DNA from 2 places in the Pedobacter hiemivivus genome. Region 1 is predicted to be linked to the other one. Evidence: riboswitches for the same ligand, from Rfam matches in the RefSeq annotation. Region 1 holds a riboswitch; the other holds the start of a gene.
The links. Region 1 has a riboswitch for cobalamin ahead of metE (5-methyltetrahydropteroyltriglutamate--homocysteine S-methyltransferase). Riboswitches for the same ligand answer to the same signal wherever they lie in the genome.
Positions count from the first base shown of each region.

Region 1 (7,905 bases):
TCTTGATCAACAACAAGTGATAGGTGCGAATGCCATGGAGCTTAGGAAAAAGAATGATCTGCTAAACAGAATCTTGCAGGAAGATAGTGTGAGCAAACCCATGAAAATCTATGCGGATCAAAAAGAGTCATATTTCCAATTGGAACGTAGAGAAATCAGGATACCTAATTACGATGATGGTGCTGAACATGCTTTGGTTGAGATAGGGAAGGCAGCCGGAGAGGTTTACATCCTTAAAAATATAACGAAGTTTAAGGAGCTGGACGAAGCGAAAACTAATTTCATAGCTACGGTATCCCATGAGTTAAAAACACCTATATCGTCTATTAAAATGAGCTTAAAACTAATGGATGATGAACGCGTGGGACCAATGAATCCAGAGCAAAAAGAATTGGTGCAGCACATTAAGGAAGATTGTGGTCGTTTGCTAAAAATTACTACAGAATTGCTTGACCTGGCTCAGGTAGAAACCGGTAACCTCCAAATGAATGTTGTAAAATCTGATCCACGAAAAATTGCCATTTATGCTATGGATGCAGTAAGGTTTCAGGCAGAGCAGAAATCTATTGAACTGGAACTGATTTCCAGGAATAATTTGCCTCATATCAGTGTAGATATTGAGAAAACAGCATGGGTGCTGGTTAACTTTCTGTCCAACGCGCTTAGGTATAGTGCTGAGAAGTCAAAGATTATTGTTCAGGTAATAGAAAATAACGACGCAATAGAGTTTTCTGTTCGTGATTTTGGTAAAGGGATTGAAGAACAATACCAAAAGCGATTGTTTGAGAAGTATTTTCAGGTGCCTACCGATGGAAACAATAAATCAGGCTCTGGACTGGGATTAGCCATATCCAAAGACTTTATAGAAGCAGAGAACGGTACAATATGGGTTGAAAGTGCAATAGGAGAAGGCAGTAGGTTCTGTTTTTCTTTACCTGTTGTCAGTTAATCCGGTTCTACAATTGGGCCAGTGCTAACTTTTGCCTCAAATTTTCCTTCAGAAAACATTTTGAACTCTGGAACGTGATTTGGGTCGGTTGAGATTATAGCGACTTCTCCTTTGAATTGAAATTCTCCTTTTATACTTTTTCCTTCAGTAAATTCGGTGATTTTAATTGTGCCTACACTGCCGATTATGCTCTGTTCGAACTCTGGACTGGTATAAAGTCCTAAGATATTTTCTTCACCGCTATATTCTCCAACGCCATGGAAATTGTTAATCAAGAGAGAAATTTGCTGATCGCCTGCGGCATCCATATTTCCGATAATCATCATTACCTTTTCCTCCTTTGCGTGCAGGCCGAATACATTTTGAATTCCCTTGGCTTCTTTATATACCCCGTCAACTTTGAAGGAGATACTAGAATTTGTGTATTCGACCACAGGTATTTTTTTGCAAGATCCTGTTATCAATATCACAAGCAGTAGCAGAGCGGAAAAGTAGAATTGTTTCATTAGCGTTATTTGATTTAAAAACGGAAGGTAACAAAAATCAAAAGAATATAAATAAAATGTTTTAAAATTCAGGCTTTACACTACCTTTACGCGATATAAGTTCTTTACTTTATTTCTTCATCAACCGATAATGGTTTTACTTAATTGTAGATTAATAGGGAATCGTGTGTAAATCACGAACTGTCGCGCAACTGTAAGTAACATTCAAAGTTTTTACCCATAGTTTATCCACTGTTTCAAAATGAAATGGGAAGGATGGTAAAAATGTTACAAGTCAGGAGACCTGCCTTTATCGAATTGACAATGCTTTCGCGATATAAAGCACGAGTTAAGTTTGATGCATTTTAAATGCAGACATTCAATAGAATGCCTGTGTCTGTGCATTTCTATTTTTTCTCTTCTTTTATTTCCGACAGCATTGCGATTTAAGCAAAAGAGCTTTTAACTGATCTTTTCATCAATTAAAAAGCAAGAAAATGCTAACAAACAATCTGGGCTACCCGCGTATAGGTAGTAAAAGAGAACTCAAAAAAGCCTGCGAGCAGTATTGGTCAGGCAATTCAAGTATTCAAAGTCTGGTGCAAACCGGACGGGACATCCGTAAGCAGAATTGGGAACTGCAAAAGGAGGCGGGTATAGACCTGATCCCTTCTAATGATTTTTCATTCTATGACCAGGTATTAGATCTATCTCTTACTGTAGGGGCTATCCCTAAGCGTTACCACGAGGTAATCTTAAACAAAGGCAACTCAGAGCTCGATCTTTATTTTGCGATGGCCAGAGGGTATCAAAAGGATGGGCTTGACATTACAGCTATGGAAATGACCAAATGGTTTGATACAAATTACCATTATATCGTTCCTGAGTTTTTCAAAGATCAGCAGTTTAAACTGTTTTCAACTAAGCTGTTAGATGAGTATCATGAAGGATTAAGATTAGGGATTAAAACCAAGCCGGTGATTATTGGTCCGGTTTCCTATTTGTTGCTGGGTAAAGAAAAAGAAGCTGGGTTTGATAGAATTGACTTGGTGAAAAACCTGTTGCCTGTTTATATTGAACTACTTAAAAAGCTAGAAGAGCAGCATGTAGAGTGGGTACAATTTGATGAACCTTTTCTATCCCTGGATCTTACAGATAAGGATAAAGCGGCTTATAAGTATGTTTATAGCGAGCTTAAAAAGCAATTTCCTAAACTAAAAATATTATTGGCTACTTATTTTGCTGCGCTACAAGACAATGCGGTGTTGGCTACATCATTACCAGTACATGCCTTACACATTGATTTGGTACGTAGTCCGGAGCAGCTAAAAACTGTTTTGGAGCTGATCCCTGCTAATATGACCTTGTCTGTAGGCGTGGTTGACGGCAGAAATATCTGGAAGAATGATTTTCAAAAATCGCTGGTATTAATTAAAGAGGCACTCGAGAAAGTAGGAGATGACAGGTTAATCATTAGTCCATCATGTTCATTGATTCATTCACCATGTGACTTAAACCTTGAAACGAATGAAGATACTTTAACTCCTGAAATTAAGGATTGGATGGCATTTGCTAAACAGAAGGTTTATGAGGTAGTGGTATTGAAGCAATTGGCTAATGATGAGGAGATTGCTGATGCTAAACTCCGTGCAAATTTTGATTCAAATGAAAACCGCAGATCATCAAAGTTGATTCATAATCCTGTTGTAAAGCAACGTGTAGCGGGTATTTCATCGAGAGATGATCAGAGAGCTAGCGAATTCTCTGTTCGTCAGAAATTGCAAGGCGAATCGCTAAAACTTCCTTTGTTTCCAACTACAACGATTGGTTCATTTCCACAAACGGCAGAAGTGCGCAGTTGGAGGGCTAAATATAAAAAAGGTGATTTAAGCCTGGCTGAATATGTTGCATTAATAGAAAGGGAGACCGCAGAAACGATCCGTTTTCAGGAAGATACTGGCATCGATGTATTGGTACATGGTGAGTTTGAACGGAACGATATGGTTGAATATTTTGGGGAGCAGTTGGCTGGGTTCGCCTTTACCAAAAATGGTTGGGTGCAAAGCTATGGTAGCCGCTGTGTAAAACCACCTGTAATTTATGGAGATGTATATCGCCCTGCGCCGATGACGGTAAGGTGGTCTGCTTATGCGCAATCCTTAACTGATAGATGGGTAAAAGGAATGCTTACAGGCCCTGTAACTATTTTACAATGGTCTTTTGTACGAAATGATCAGCCAAGATCAGCAACCTGTACACAAATAGCACTTGCAATTAGGGATGAGGTAGTTGACCTGGAAAATGCGGGCATCAAGATTATTCAGATTGATGAGCCTGCAATAAGAGAAGGATTGCCTTTACGTAAAGCGGATTGGCAAAATTATTTGGCATGGGCGGTACGTGCTTTCAGGATTTCGGCAAGTGGAGTAAAAGATGATACACAAATCCATACGCATATGTGTTATTCGGAATTTAACGACATTATTCAAAATATAGCGGATATGGATGCGGATGTGATCACGATTGAATGTTCGCGTTCGCAGATGGAATTGCTCGATGCCTTTGCTGATTTTAAATATCCTAATGAAATTGGTCCAGGCGTGTATGATATTCATTCACCCCGTGTGCCGGCTAAGGAAGAAATGGTTTTTCTGCTTGAAAAGGCCAAAAAAGTGATTCCGGCAAGCCAACTTTGGGTCAATCCAGACTGTGGTTTAAAGACCAGACATTGGGACGAAACGAAAAAAGCTTTAACAGAAATGGTCGCTGCTGCAAAAGTACTGCGGGAATCTGTGGAAGAAGCTGTAACTTTGTAAAAAAAAGAAGGTAGGTGCTATGCGCCTGCCTTTCTTTACAGAATTACGTACGCACAAATGAGAATAAGGAAAAATGCGGTGATTACCGCGATTGGAGGTTATGTTCCAGATACGGTTTTAAGTAACCATGACCTCGAAAAAATGGTGGATACCAATGACGATTGGATAGTTGCAAGGACAGGGATTAAAGAGAGAAGGATTGTAAACGACCCAAATATTGCTACTTCGGATATGGCCACTTATGCCTTGAAGAGACTAATGGAAGATGGTGATGTGAATCCGGATGAAATTGATTGCGTAATTGTATCAACTTCTACACCTGATTATGTGATGGTAAGTACAGGAAGTATGGTATGCGAAAAAGCAGGTTTGAAAAATGCCTGGGGAATTGATACCAATGCTGCTTGTAGTGGCTTTTTATATGCTTTAACACTTGGTGCCAGTATGATTGAAAGCGGTCGCTGTAAAAAAGTGATTGTAATTGGTGCAGATAAGAACAGCGCTATCGTTAATTATACAGACCGTAATACTTGCATCCTTTTTGGTGATGGTGCCGGAGCAGTTTTATTGGAGCAAACAGAAGAGCCTGTAGGCTTAATGGACAGTTTTTTTAGAACAGATGGTTCTGGTAAAGAGAATCTGATTGTGACTGCGGGAGGATCTAAATTCCCTGCATCTCAAGCTACGCTTGATGAAAAGCTGCATTATGTGCGTCAGGATGGAAGAGTGGTGTTTAAAGCCGCTATTCAGGGTATGACTGACACTTGTAATGAGGTTTTGAGATCAAATGATCTGGTAAGTGCACAAATCGATCACTTGATTCCGCATCAGGCAAATTTAAGGATCATACAATCTGTAGGTGATTATTTGGGTTTATCTCCTGAACAGGTGAAAGTAAATATCGACCGTTATGGCAATACGACCGCTGCAACCATTCCTTTGTGTTTGTGGGATTTTAAAGATGATTTTAAATACGGCGATAAGATGATATTGACTGCGTTTGGCGCCGGGTTCTCCTGGGGGGCAACGTACTTGAAGTGGGGGAAGCTTCGCCAGCCTAAAAAAGATTAAATGACATTAGAAGATAAAATTGGGGCTTCGGAAACACGGATTTTTAAAGCCGTATTTCCGAATACAACAAACCATTACGATACTTTATTTGGTGGTACTGCCATGCACATGATGGACGAAGTCGCTTTTATTACAGCTACTCGTTTTAGCAGACAGCGAATGGTTACGGTAAGTAGTGACCGTATTGACTTTAATAAGCCCATTCCGGCAGGTACTATTGTGGAACTGATAGGAAGGGTAAGCCATATTGGTAATACTAGCTTAAAAGTTAGGGTAGAGATCTACATTGAGCAAATGTATTCTGATACTAGAGAGAAGGCCGTAACTGGCGAGTTCTCTTTTGTAGCTATAGATGAAAATAAAAAGCCAACTTCTATTCTTAAATAGAAGCGTAATTGCATACATTTGCCCCGAAATGCTATTGAAACTAATTTCTGTATTGTTGCTTTTTAGCTTATTGAGTACAAACTTTGCAAACTTGTTTGTTTTTGCAGGGTTTGAACTCAATCGGAAATATATTGCTGCGGAACTTTGTATCAATAAGAATAAGCCTGAGCTGCATTGTAATGGTAAGTGTTTCCTTATGAAAAAGCTAAAACAAGCTCAGGATAAGGAACAAAAGCAGGAACGCCAGGCTCAAAAAACACAAATTCAAGACGCTGTTGTGGTTACACAACTGGTTTTTAAACAGTACGCTTTAGCGGAAACAAAACTTCATATCCCAGCTTCTATGGGGATGCCGCAAAGTATTAAAAATTCTATATTTCATCCTCCACAGTCAAATTAACTGTTCTCATCGAAGTCTGCATTGCTTGTCGCTGAAAAAGCTCCAAGAACGCTGAGGTCTTCTCTGAGAAAGTAAATTTGTAACCAAATTGCATAGCAATATGGTTACTTAAGCCTATACATGCTATCAGGATTTGTGACCAAGAAATTTACCTTCTGTGATGAGGCCTAGCGTTGTTTCGCTTCTTCAGCGAAATTAATGCAGCCTCGGAAGAGAACGGTTAATTTATTTTTTTAGAATTTTTATTAATAATTTAATGAGTCCATACAGATATTTTATTTTATCTATTGGCTTGGTGTTCTGTTTTTTACAGAGCCAGGCCCAAACACAGGCTATAAAAGGCCATATTTATGATTCTCAAACACGTGCGCCACTAGCGGATGTAGTGATCCTTAACAGTTTGAAACAGCCACTTACAAAATCAGATGCGAAAGGCTATTTTGTGATTAACGATTATCAGTCGCAGGAGGTTGTAAAAGCCGTTTTAGTGGGATATAAAACACAAAATATACAATTAAAGCCCGCAGAGGGTGACCTTAATGTGCAGTTAGATGCAGATGGGCTGAGCCTAAATGAAGTTCGGGTAGCGGGGTATAATGGCAACAAAACCAGTAAGGAAACTGCAGGTGCCATTGCCTTGGTTACGGCTAAGGATATCAATAGGGGCAGTGCAGTCTCATTTCAATCTGCATTAAATGCTATACCAGGTGTTCGCATGGAGCAAAGTACGCTTTCTGAAGCGCGCATTTCCATTAGGGGAAATGGTGTTAGGGCGTCCTATGGTATCCGGAATGTTAAAGTTTATGTCAACGAAATCCCTGTCACAGAGGCTGATGGCACCACCCGGATTGAAGCACTTGATGTGAATAGCATTGGACGTGCGGAAGTGATTAAAGGTCCAGCTTCAAGTATTTATGGAGCAGGAACGGGGGGCGTAATTAACTTCCAACTGCAGCGCTCTCCGTATCAGGAACAAAGTCTGGAGGCTTCTGGATTGATCGGGGCCAATGGCTTGCATCGTTTGGCAACGATTTATCGCAACGGTGGTGATAAGGTGAATAGTTATGTTTCTTATGGATGGCAGGAATATGATGGTTACCGGGAACACAGCAACGATATGCGGAGGTTTTTGACCGGAAACTTTCAGCTCTTTCCAAGTGATAAACGAATTATTACCTTGTTGGTGAACAGGACTACACAGCACTCGCAGATTCCGGGCTCACTTACAGCAGATCAGGCTGCTGCAAATCCACGACAGGCCAATGCGACGAATCTGGATAAAGCAGCTGGTAGGTATCAGACCTGGACAAGGATAGGATTGGGTCAGCAATATCGTTTTAATGATCAGTTTTCAAATACAACGAGTGTATTTACTTATTTCTATGATTTGGATCACCCGCTTCCTTATGCTTATATCCGTAATTTTTATCAAAGTTATGGTGGCCGCACGCGGTTTTCTTATGATCCTGGGTTTAGTACTTTTTCAACCCGTTTTACGGTTGGCGCAGAGTTTAATGAAGGATTAACCAAGGGGACACAATATGTAAATAACAAGGGCGTAGAAGGCGCTATTAATTCCAATATTGATTATCAGAATACTCAATATTCATTGTTTTATCAATCGGAAACAGCTTTGACCAATAAAACTACATTGACATTGGGTTTAAGTTACAACAGTTTGAAGTATGATGTGAATGATTATTTAAAGCAGAACCAAAGCGGTCTTAAGAAGTTCAATCCACAGGCTACGCCACGTATTGCACTGAGTCATACCTTTAGTTCAGCACTAAGTCTGCA
Region 1 is NZ_SWDX01000006.1:41,406-49,310, reverse strand. It holds gene FBD94_RS16130 (HAMP domain-containing sensor histidine kinase) at 1-949, shown strand, start outside; gene FBD94_RS16125 (hypothetical protein) at 946-1,455, opposite strand; cobalamin riboswitch at 1,570-1,760, shown strand; gene metE (5-methyltetrahydropteroyltriglutamate--homocysteine S-methyltransferase) at 1,932-4,250, shown strand; gene FBD94_RS16115 (beta-ketoacyl-ACP synthase III) at 4,308-5,321, shown strand; gene FBD94_RS16110 (acyl-CoA thioesterase) at 5,322-5,708, shown strand; gene FBD94_RS26310 (hypothetical protein) at 5,905-6,108, shown strand; gene FBD94_RS16100 (TonB-dependent receptor domain-containing protein) at 6,365-7,905, shown strand, end outside.

Region 2 (7,905 bases), 310 kb from region 1:
TTTCTAGTAGGAGATGATATTGGAAGGCGTGGACAAGCTCGTGGCCTAATACGTGTCTGGTTTGGTTATTGAGCTCCATAACCGGCATGATTACCCTGTTTTTAAAAGCTTCGGTAACCCCACCTGTTCCTATGCCTATTTCACCTTGAAGGGCGGTAGTCTGTTGAAAGTCGGGATGGTTATTGTACAGAATGATTGGATTTTTCTTTACAAAGGTATCCTTGAATATTTCCTGGTGCATCTTGTACCAGGTTTCTGCATCCTGAGCAAACTTTTCAATCAGTTTTTCATTCTTCAGGTAATAATAGATTTCGAAGTGAGGTGTTTGTAAAACTTTAAATTTCTCGTTGTTGTAACGCACCTTGTTTTGTCCGAAATATTGAGCCTGTAGCGCGGCAGAAGATGTTGTAAGGATAAACAATACGGCAATTAATCCTCTTAGGAAAGTATAGCTTTTGTTCATATTTCGTTATTTTTCTTTTTTTCTTTCTCTTCCTGACGTTGTTTTCTTCTTTGTTCCCTTTGTTCTTTTTTTGTTAGGGGAACTTCGGCGGCAGGTTGTTTAATAGGTTCCGGAGTTTTCTTTTCTTCCGTCTTTTGTATCACAGGTTCACTTGTAACTGGCTGTGATTCCATGGTTGGGACTACTTCAAAATCGGTAGAATCTACTGCCAGACTATCATTTTCAGTAGTGTCTCTCTCGTATCTAGGTGTTGGACAATTGATTTCTCTTGTGATTTTTACTTTTGCTTTAGGGAAAGGGCCCATCGTATATCCAGTACTTGGATCTTTGTATACTTTTTCCATGAACTTACCAAAAATAGGAAGCGCTGTTCTGGATCCTTCACCTGTTTCTCCGTTTTTAAAATGCGCTGTACGTTCATCACAACCTACCCAAATGCCGGTAACCAAATCCTTGGTAACGCCCATATACCAGGCATCTACGTAATCACTTGATGTACCTGTTTTTCCACCTATCTGGTTTCCTTTTTTCCAAAGATCCCATTCCCATAAGGCTTGAGAAGTTCCACCTGGTTCTTCCATACCCCCTCTAAGCATGTATAACATTAACCAGGACATTTCTTCAGTAAGGGTTCTTTTAGTTTTGGGTTTGAAATCCTCAATAACGTTATCATCTAAATCGGTTATCTTTTCTACAAGAATAGGATCAGTTTTTATACCATCGTTTAAGAAGGTACCATAGGCTTTAACCATTTCAAACACGGTGACATCATTTGGGCCTAATCCAACTGATGGAACGGATTCTAAATGACTGTCGATACCGCATTCGTGTGCCCATTTTACCACATTATCCCATCCAACTTTTTCAGTAATCTGCGCAGTAACGGTATTTACAGAGCGTGCCATTGCATAACGGAGCGACATATCATTGTAGCTAAAGCTATAGCTGGCATTTTTAGGTTCCCAGTATTCTGTTTTTCCTTTCTCCTGGTAGGCTATTTTTACAGGCTTGTCTGTGATCTTATCACATGGATTCATGCCGCTTTCCAATGCTGCCAGGTAGGCAAAAGGTTTAAAGATAGAGCCAGCTTGTCTTTTCGACTGATTTACGTGGTCGTACTTAAAATATTTATGGTCAAGACCACCCACCCAAACTTTTATTTTGCCATTAAAAGGGTCAAGGGTCATCATTCCTACGTTCAGAATCTTTCCGTAGTAACGGATGGAGTCCATTGTCGAAAACAGCGTGTCACGATCACCTTTCCAGGTAAAGATTTTCATCTTTTTCTTTTTGTTGAAATAAGCCGTTACGGAATCAGGATTATTTGGGAATTTCTTTTCCAGTATTTTAAAGATAGGAAGATTGCGCATGGCACGATCCGGGTAGTCTACTTTTTTTCCTTCCGAATCTTCCCATGGATCTTCATTGCCCCAAATACTATAAAACCTTCTTTGAAGGGTCTTCATCTGTTCGTTCACCGCTTCTTCCGCGTATTGTTGAAGTTTTGAGTCGATGGTTGTATAGATTTTTAAACCATCTTCATATAGGTTGTAACCATTATCCTTACACCACTTTTCAAGGTATTTATCTACAGCAGCTCTTAAATACGAATCGCCATCGCTACCTTCATCTATTCGTCCTTCTTTAAGTTTTATTGGGGTGTTTTTATAGGCATTTAATTCGGCAGCAGATATGTAATTGTATTTATTCATCTGTGCCAAAGCAACATTACGACGTTCTAATGCTTTTTGAGGGTTTCTGATAGGGTTATAAGTGGTAGTTCCTTTTAGCATCCCTACCAATAAGGCCGATTCAGGTACATCCAGTTGGTTAGCTTCTTTATCGAAATAGACACGAGCAGCTGTTTTGATACCATATGCATTATTACCGAAGGAAACGGTATTTAAGTACATGGTAATGATCTCGTTTTTAGGATAATTGGATTCTAATTTTACTGCAGTGAGCCATTCTTTTAGTTTTGCAATAATGGTCCGGAGCACCGGCACATGGCTTAAAAAGCCTTGAGATTTATTGTATCTGGTTTGGTATAAATTTTTTGCCAGCTGTTGTGTAATGGTACTTGCCCCGCGCTTGTCGCCCGTTGCTGTAGAGAGTCCGCTGGAAAGCAGGGAACGGAAATCGATACCGATGTGGCTATAGAAACGAACATCTTCTGTTGCAATAAGTGCATTAATTACGCTAGGTGATATTTCTTTAAAACTTACTGGTGTGCGGTTCTCTTTGTAATAACGACCGATTAGCTTCCCATCTGAAGTGTACAATTCTGAGCCCACACGAAGGGTTGGCGTTTTGATGTCTTCATAAGATGGCGAGTAGCCAAATAACCATAAGAAGTTGAGCTGTAGCGCGCAAAAAAAGATGATGATACAAAAAAGGAATATGCTTGAATAACGGAGATACTTATTGCGAATTTCTTTAAACATGGACGTAAAGATCAAAAAAACGTAAAACAGTTTGTGTTAAATAGTGTTAAAATTAACGTTGCAAATTAACGTAATTATTTGATCTTTCCCGTCTATCTGCCACCTGTAATGTAATGCTCCAAGTTTCCGATGATGAATTTCTGTTCATCGATGATATACTTCACTATGTCGCCAATAGAAACAATACCGATTAGCTTATCATCGTCTATGACTGGTAGATGTCTGGTGAATTTGTTGGTCATTAACCACATACATTCTTCAATTGTTGTATTGGATGATACGATGACAGGATTTTCGGTCAAAATTTCTTTGACTAGGGTATCTTTAGACGATTTTCCTTTCAAAATAACCTTTCGGGCATAATCTCTTTCCGTCATCATTCCGACGAATTTTTCTTGTTCCATTACTAAAAGGGCCCCAATGTTTTTTTTAAACATTAGCTCTAGCGCCTCAAAAACAGTAGTGTCGGGACTTACAAAAATAACGGGAATGGTTTTCTCTTGTAAGACATTTCTAACTTTACCCATAATTGAACTCCTTTCTGTTTGCGGATTTATCCCAAAATCCGTTACTTGGTTATCATATTACCGTTTAAACAATTGAATCTTAGAATTGTTAGTCTATAAGTGTTATTATTTATGTTAAATTGTATGATGGAAAAAGAGATAGCAGAATATTTAGTTAGTCCAGGGAAGAAGGTTTTACTTAGCGATTATCCAACACAATATAAAGGGCCTCAAGTGAAGGGAAATGCAGTATTGGAGCTGGCTGAGATTAAAGAGCAGTTGGATGAACTTCAGGAAAGGTTGTATGCTGCTGATTCTCATTCTGTCTTGATTCTTTTTCAGGCGATGGATGCTGCGGGGAAGGATAGTGCGATAGAGCATGTAATGTCGGGTTTAAATCCTCAGGGTTGCCAGGTATTTACTTTTAAAACGCCAACATCGGAAGAGTATGATCATGATTTTTTATGGCGTCATTACAAAGCTTTACCAGAAAAAGGACGAATAGGCATTCATAACCGGTCTCATTATGAAAATGTATTGGTGTGTAAAGTACATCCTGAATATGTGTTAAATGAAAAGATCCCTGGCTATAGTAATATTAAAAAAATAAATAAGGCTTTTTGGAACCGGAGGTACGAGAGTATTAGGAATTTTGAGCAGCATATTAGTGATAATGGAACTGTTATTGTGAAAATATTTTTACATGTTTCCAAAGAGGAGCAGCGTCAACGTTTCCTGGATAGAATTGATGATCCGGCTAAGAATTGGAAGTTTTCTTCTGCTGATATCGCCGAACGTGCTTTATGGGAAGATTATATGAAAGCCTATGAAGAGGCCTTAACGGAAACTTCTACGCAAGGGGCGCCTTGGTACGTCATCCCTGCTGATAAGAAATGGTATGCCAGGTTGGCTATAAGTAAGATTGTGCTAGATACGTTTAAAAAATTAGATCTCAAATATCCGGTGCTGCCAATAAATGAGATGCATAAGTTGGGCGAAATTAAGCAACAGTTACTCAACGAAAAGTAGGCTATAGATTACACTTATTTCGTGTGTTTTCTCTGCAGCTCGTAATCGTAGATTAGTTTTCCGATGTTCTTCATAAAAGGATAGCATACTGTAGTATACTCATACTTTCCATCGTTATAAATTCCATCATCATTGGATTGAATTACTGCTGTTAAAAAGAACTCTACTTTATGTTTGCTGTCTTTGAAATACGCGTTATCTATGATAAAGCCGTAAGAGTCGCCGTATTTATTAAATATTTTCAAATCAGGATTCAATACCGCATCTTTTTCTCGGCCATAGTATAGCATTTTGGAATAGGTTGGCCAAAATTCCTTAGGATCATAAGCTGGGTAATCACTTTCTGTTGGTAGTTTACTCATATAGACGTAGATGAGTTGGTAATCGGCAGGTGTTAAGTTAAAACGTTCTTTAGCAGGGAATGCTTCAGGATGGATTAACTTTTTCATCATCGCTTGTTGATCTGTGATGCTGAAAGCATTCTTGTTGGACAGGTTAAAAGGTTTGTTTACTAGTTTTTCGGCACTGTCAATGTATCCAATGCCCATAACTGTATTGGACAATTTTAAAGGATATTCTTTGGGGTCGTATTGTGGAGGCTGAGTGTACACCAACTGCTGACCATTGTAAAATCGGATCGGATTGGTGTGTTTTGCGGGCTCTCCAGAATCGCCTATGGCTAATCTATTCAGTATCCTGCTGTCGTGGTATCCATATTTTTTAAGTTTACTATTGACCTCTGCACGACCGATAAACTCAAATAAGCGATTAAAGGCATCATTGTCGCTGGTTAATAATATTTTTTTAATGTATTGTTCTATAGATGGTAGGCCATTTTTGGCGCTTGTATCAACCAATACCTTAGTTTGGCCCGATCTTGCACTATCTGTGATCATGGTACTGGCAGCGCTAAACCCTTTTATTTTAAGTTCGTTTATTTTCTCCAAGGCAAAGATTACAGCGGCTAGTTTTACTGTACTGGCTGGATAAAAATAGCGATGATCATTTAAATTGTAGCTGTAGGATTTAAAGGTTGTTTTGTTTTTTAAGTCTCTGTTTACTTGAGTGTACATGACCTGTATTTGATTCTTTTGTGGATGATTTAAAACACTTGAAAATAGCTCTGGGTGTTGATTCATGAGCTTTTCGATCAGTACGGTGTCGGTTTTTTGTGCTGCAGAATGGAGGCTGATCATGAGCAGTAAAGCGAAAATTGTTTTGTTCATTGCCGTAGGTTAATACTGATAAATATAAGTAATAAAAAATATAGGTTTTGTTGGTGGATGGATAATTGATTACATTCGCCTCGCTTTTGGTTCTGGATAGTTGATCTATCTGGATTAAAAGGGAATACGGTGTAAATCCGTAACTGTCCCGCAGCTGTAAGCTCTATAACGGTGTTCAAATCGAAGCCACTTTTCAGATTCTGTTAAAAGAACGATGATTGGGAAGGCAGGATATCCGGGAGTAAGTCAGAAGACCTGCCATAAGTAGTAATATTTCATAGCTTTCGGGGACTGAAGCTAGGGGTGAGTGCTTATTTATTGTATTTCATTTCCTTGATCTATCTGTTTGCTGTGGGTAAAAAAGCTCACAAACAAAAACAAAATAAAATGAAGTTTAATAGTAAACTATTAATTGCAATGAGTGCTGGTATAATCCAGCTGGGCGTTACAGAAACATCACAAGCCCAGAAGGTCGTAAGTCTTGATAGCGTTGTTATCTCGGCCACAAAAAATGACCAGAAGCAATCACAGACCGGTAAGGTAGTTACCATTATTGGTCGTGACGTGTTAGATCGGAGCCAGGGTAAAAATTTGATGGAACTGCTAAATGAGCAGGCCGGAATCGTAGTAGGTGCCGCAACCGCAAATGCTGGTTTAAATAAAAGTTTATTTGTAAGGGGAGCCGCAAGCGCCCATGCAGTAGTGTTGATTGATGGTATCCTGGTAAATAATCCGGCCGGTTCAGGAAGCGCGCTCGATCTTCGGATGTTCTCTATTGATCAGGTTGATCATATTGAGATTTTAAAAGGCGGTCAGTCGACTATTTATGGCTCTGATGCAATAGCAGGTGTAATTAACATCGTAACAAAAAAAGGTAAAGATGCTGGAAATAGTGTTTATGGTGTAGCCAGTTACGGTACTTATAACACCTACAAAGGCACAATCGGGGTGAGTGCCAATGTGGATAGATTTTCCTACAACATTGCCTATACGCAAATCAAAACTGATGGTTTTTCGGAAGCTGCAGAACCGGTAGGGAATACAACCCCATTTGAAAAGGATGGCAACAAGACCGGGGCAGTTAATGCAAATTTCTCTTTGCAGGCCACTGATAATTTCAGTATTAGCCCGTTCCTTCGCTATTTTTACGGCCATTATGATTTTGATGCGACGTCATTTGTAGATGATCCAAACAATAATTCAAAGCTTAAGCACTTCAATGGTGGTGTTAGTTCAAGATATAACTTCGGAACAGGTAAAGTTACTTTCAATTACAGTTACGAAACTTCATCACTAGGTTCTGAAACTCAATATGGTGCAAGCCTCGGTGAAGGTAAATTGAGTCTGATTGATTTATTTTACAATCAAAAAGTAGGTAACAATATTGATGTTTTGGTGGGTTTAGATAATAGAGCTACCAGCTCTAGATCGAATTCAGGTCCAAGCGTATCGACCAATCTATTTAGTACCTATGCATCGGTATTTGCACATGATTTAAGCATTTTTAACCTTGAGATAGGTGGACGTTACAATAAACATAAAGACTTTGGAGAAAATTATACTTACAATATTACCCCTTCGATTAACATTATAAAACAAGTTAAGTTATTCGGTACCATTTCAACATCATTTAAAACACCTACGCTTGCAAATTTATTCGGATTGTATGGCGCCAATTTGAATCTTAAACCGGAGCGTTCTAAAAACTACGAAGCAGGAGTTAATTTTAGTCTTGCTGACAATAAATACACTTTGCGAGTTGCAGGTTTTAAAAGAGATCTAACGGATGGTATTGTATTTACAAATTCAGGATATGTAAATCAGCCGTATCAAACGGCCAAAGGTTTGGAAGTAGAGCCATCGGTGAAATTTGGAACTTTTAACCTGAACGGATTTTACGCTTATGTAGAAGGTAAGGAATTTAATGATGTAGCGAGAGATGTTTCTAACCATCTAATGCGCAGGCCAAAACATGTTTTCGGTGTAAATGCGGGTGTTCAGGCTACAAAGCAGCTTTATGTAAGTTCTTCATTTAAGTATAATGGAAAGCGTACAGATGCTGATTATGCTGATTTTAACGCCGTTAAGGTTGTAGATCTTCCGGCTTACAAATTGCTAAACATCTATGGTGAGTATACTTTGGTTAAAAAACATGTTAAGTTATTTGCTGATTTCAAGAATGTTTTGGATGAGAAGTATACTGAGTATTATGGTTACAACAGTATGGGCTTTAACGT
Region 2 is NZ_SWDX01000006.1:350,106-358,010, reverse strand. It holds gene FBD94_RS17450 (peptidase MA family metallohydrolase) at 1-463, opposite strand, end outside; gene FBD94_RS17445 (penicillin-binding protein 1A) at 460-2,907, opposite strand; gene FBD94_RS17440 (CBS domain-containing protein) at 3,000-3,434, opposite strand; gene FBD94_RS17435 (polyphosphate kinase 2 family protein) at 3,558-4,442, shown strand; gene FBD94_RS17430 (serine hydrolase) at 4,457-5,668, opposite strand; cobalamin riboswitch at 5,739-5,945, shown strand; gene FBD94_RS17425 (TonB-dependent receptor plug domain-containing protein) at 6,056-7,905, shown strand, end outside.
Region 2: linked by a shared signal. The riboswitch ahead of FBD94_RS17425 (TonB-dependent receptor plug domain-containing protein) and the one ahead of metE (5-methyltetrahydropteroyltriglutamate--homocysteine S-methyltransferase) in region 1 are both predicted to bind cobalamin.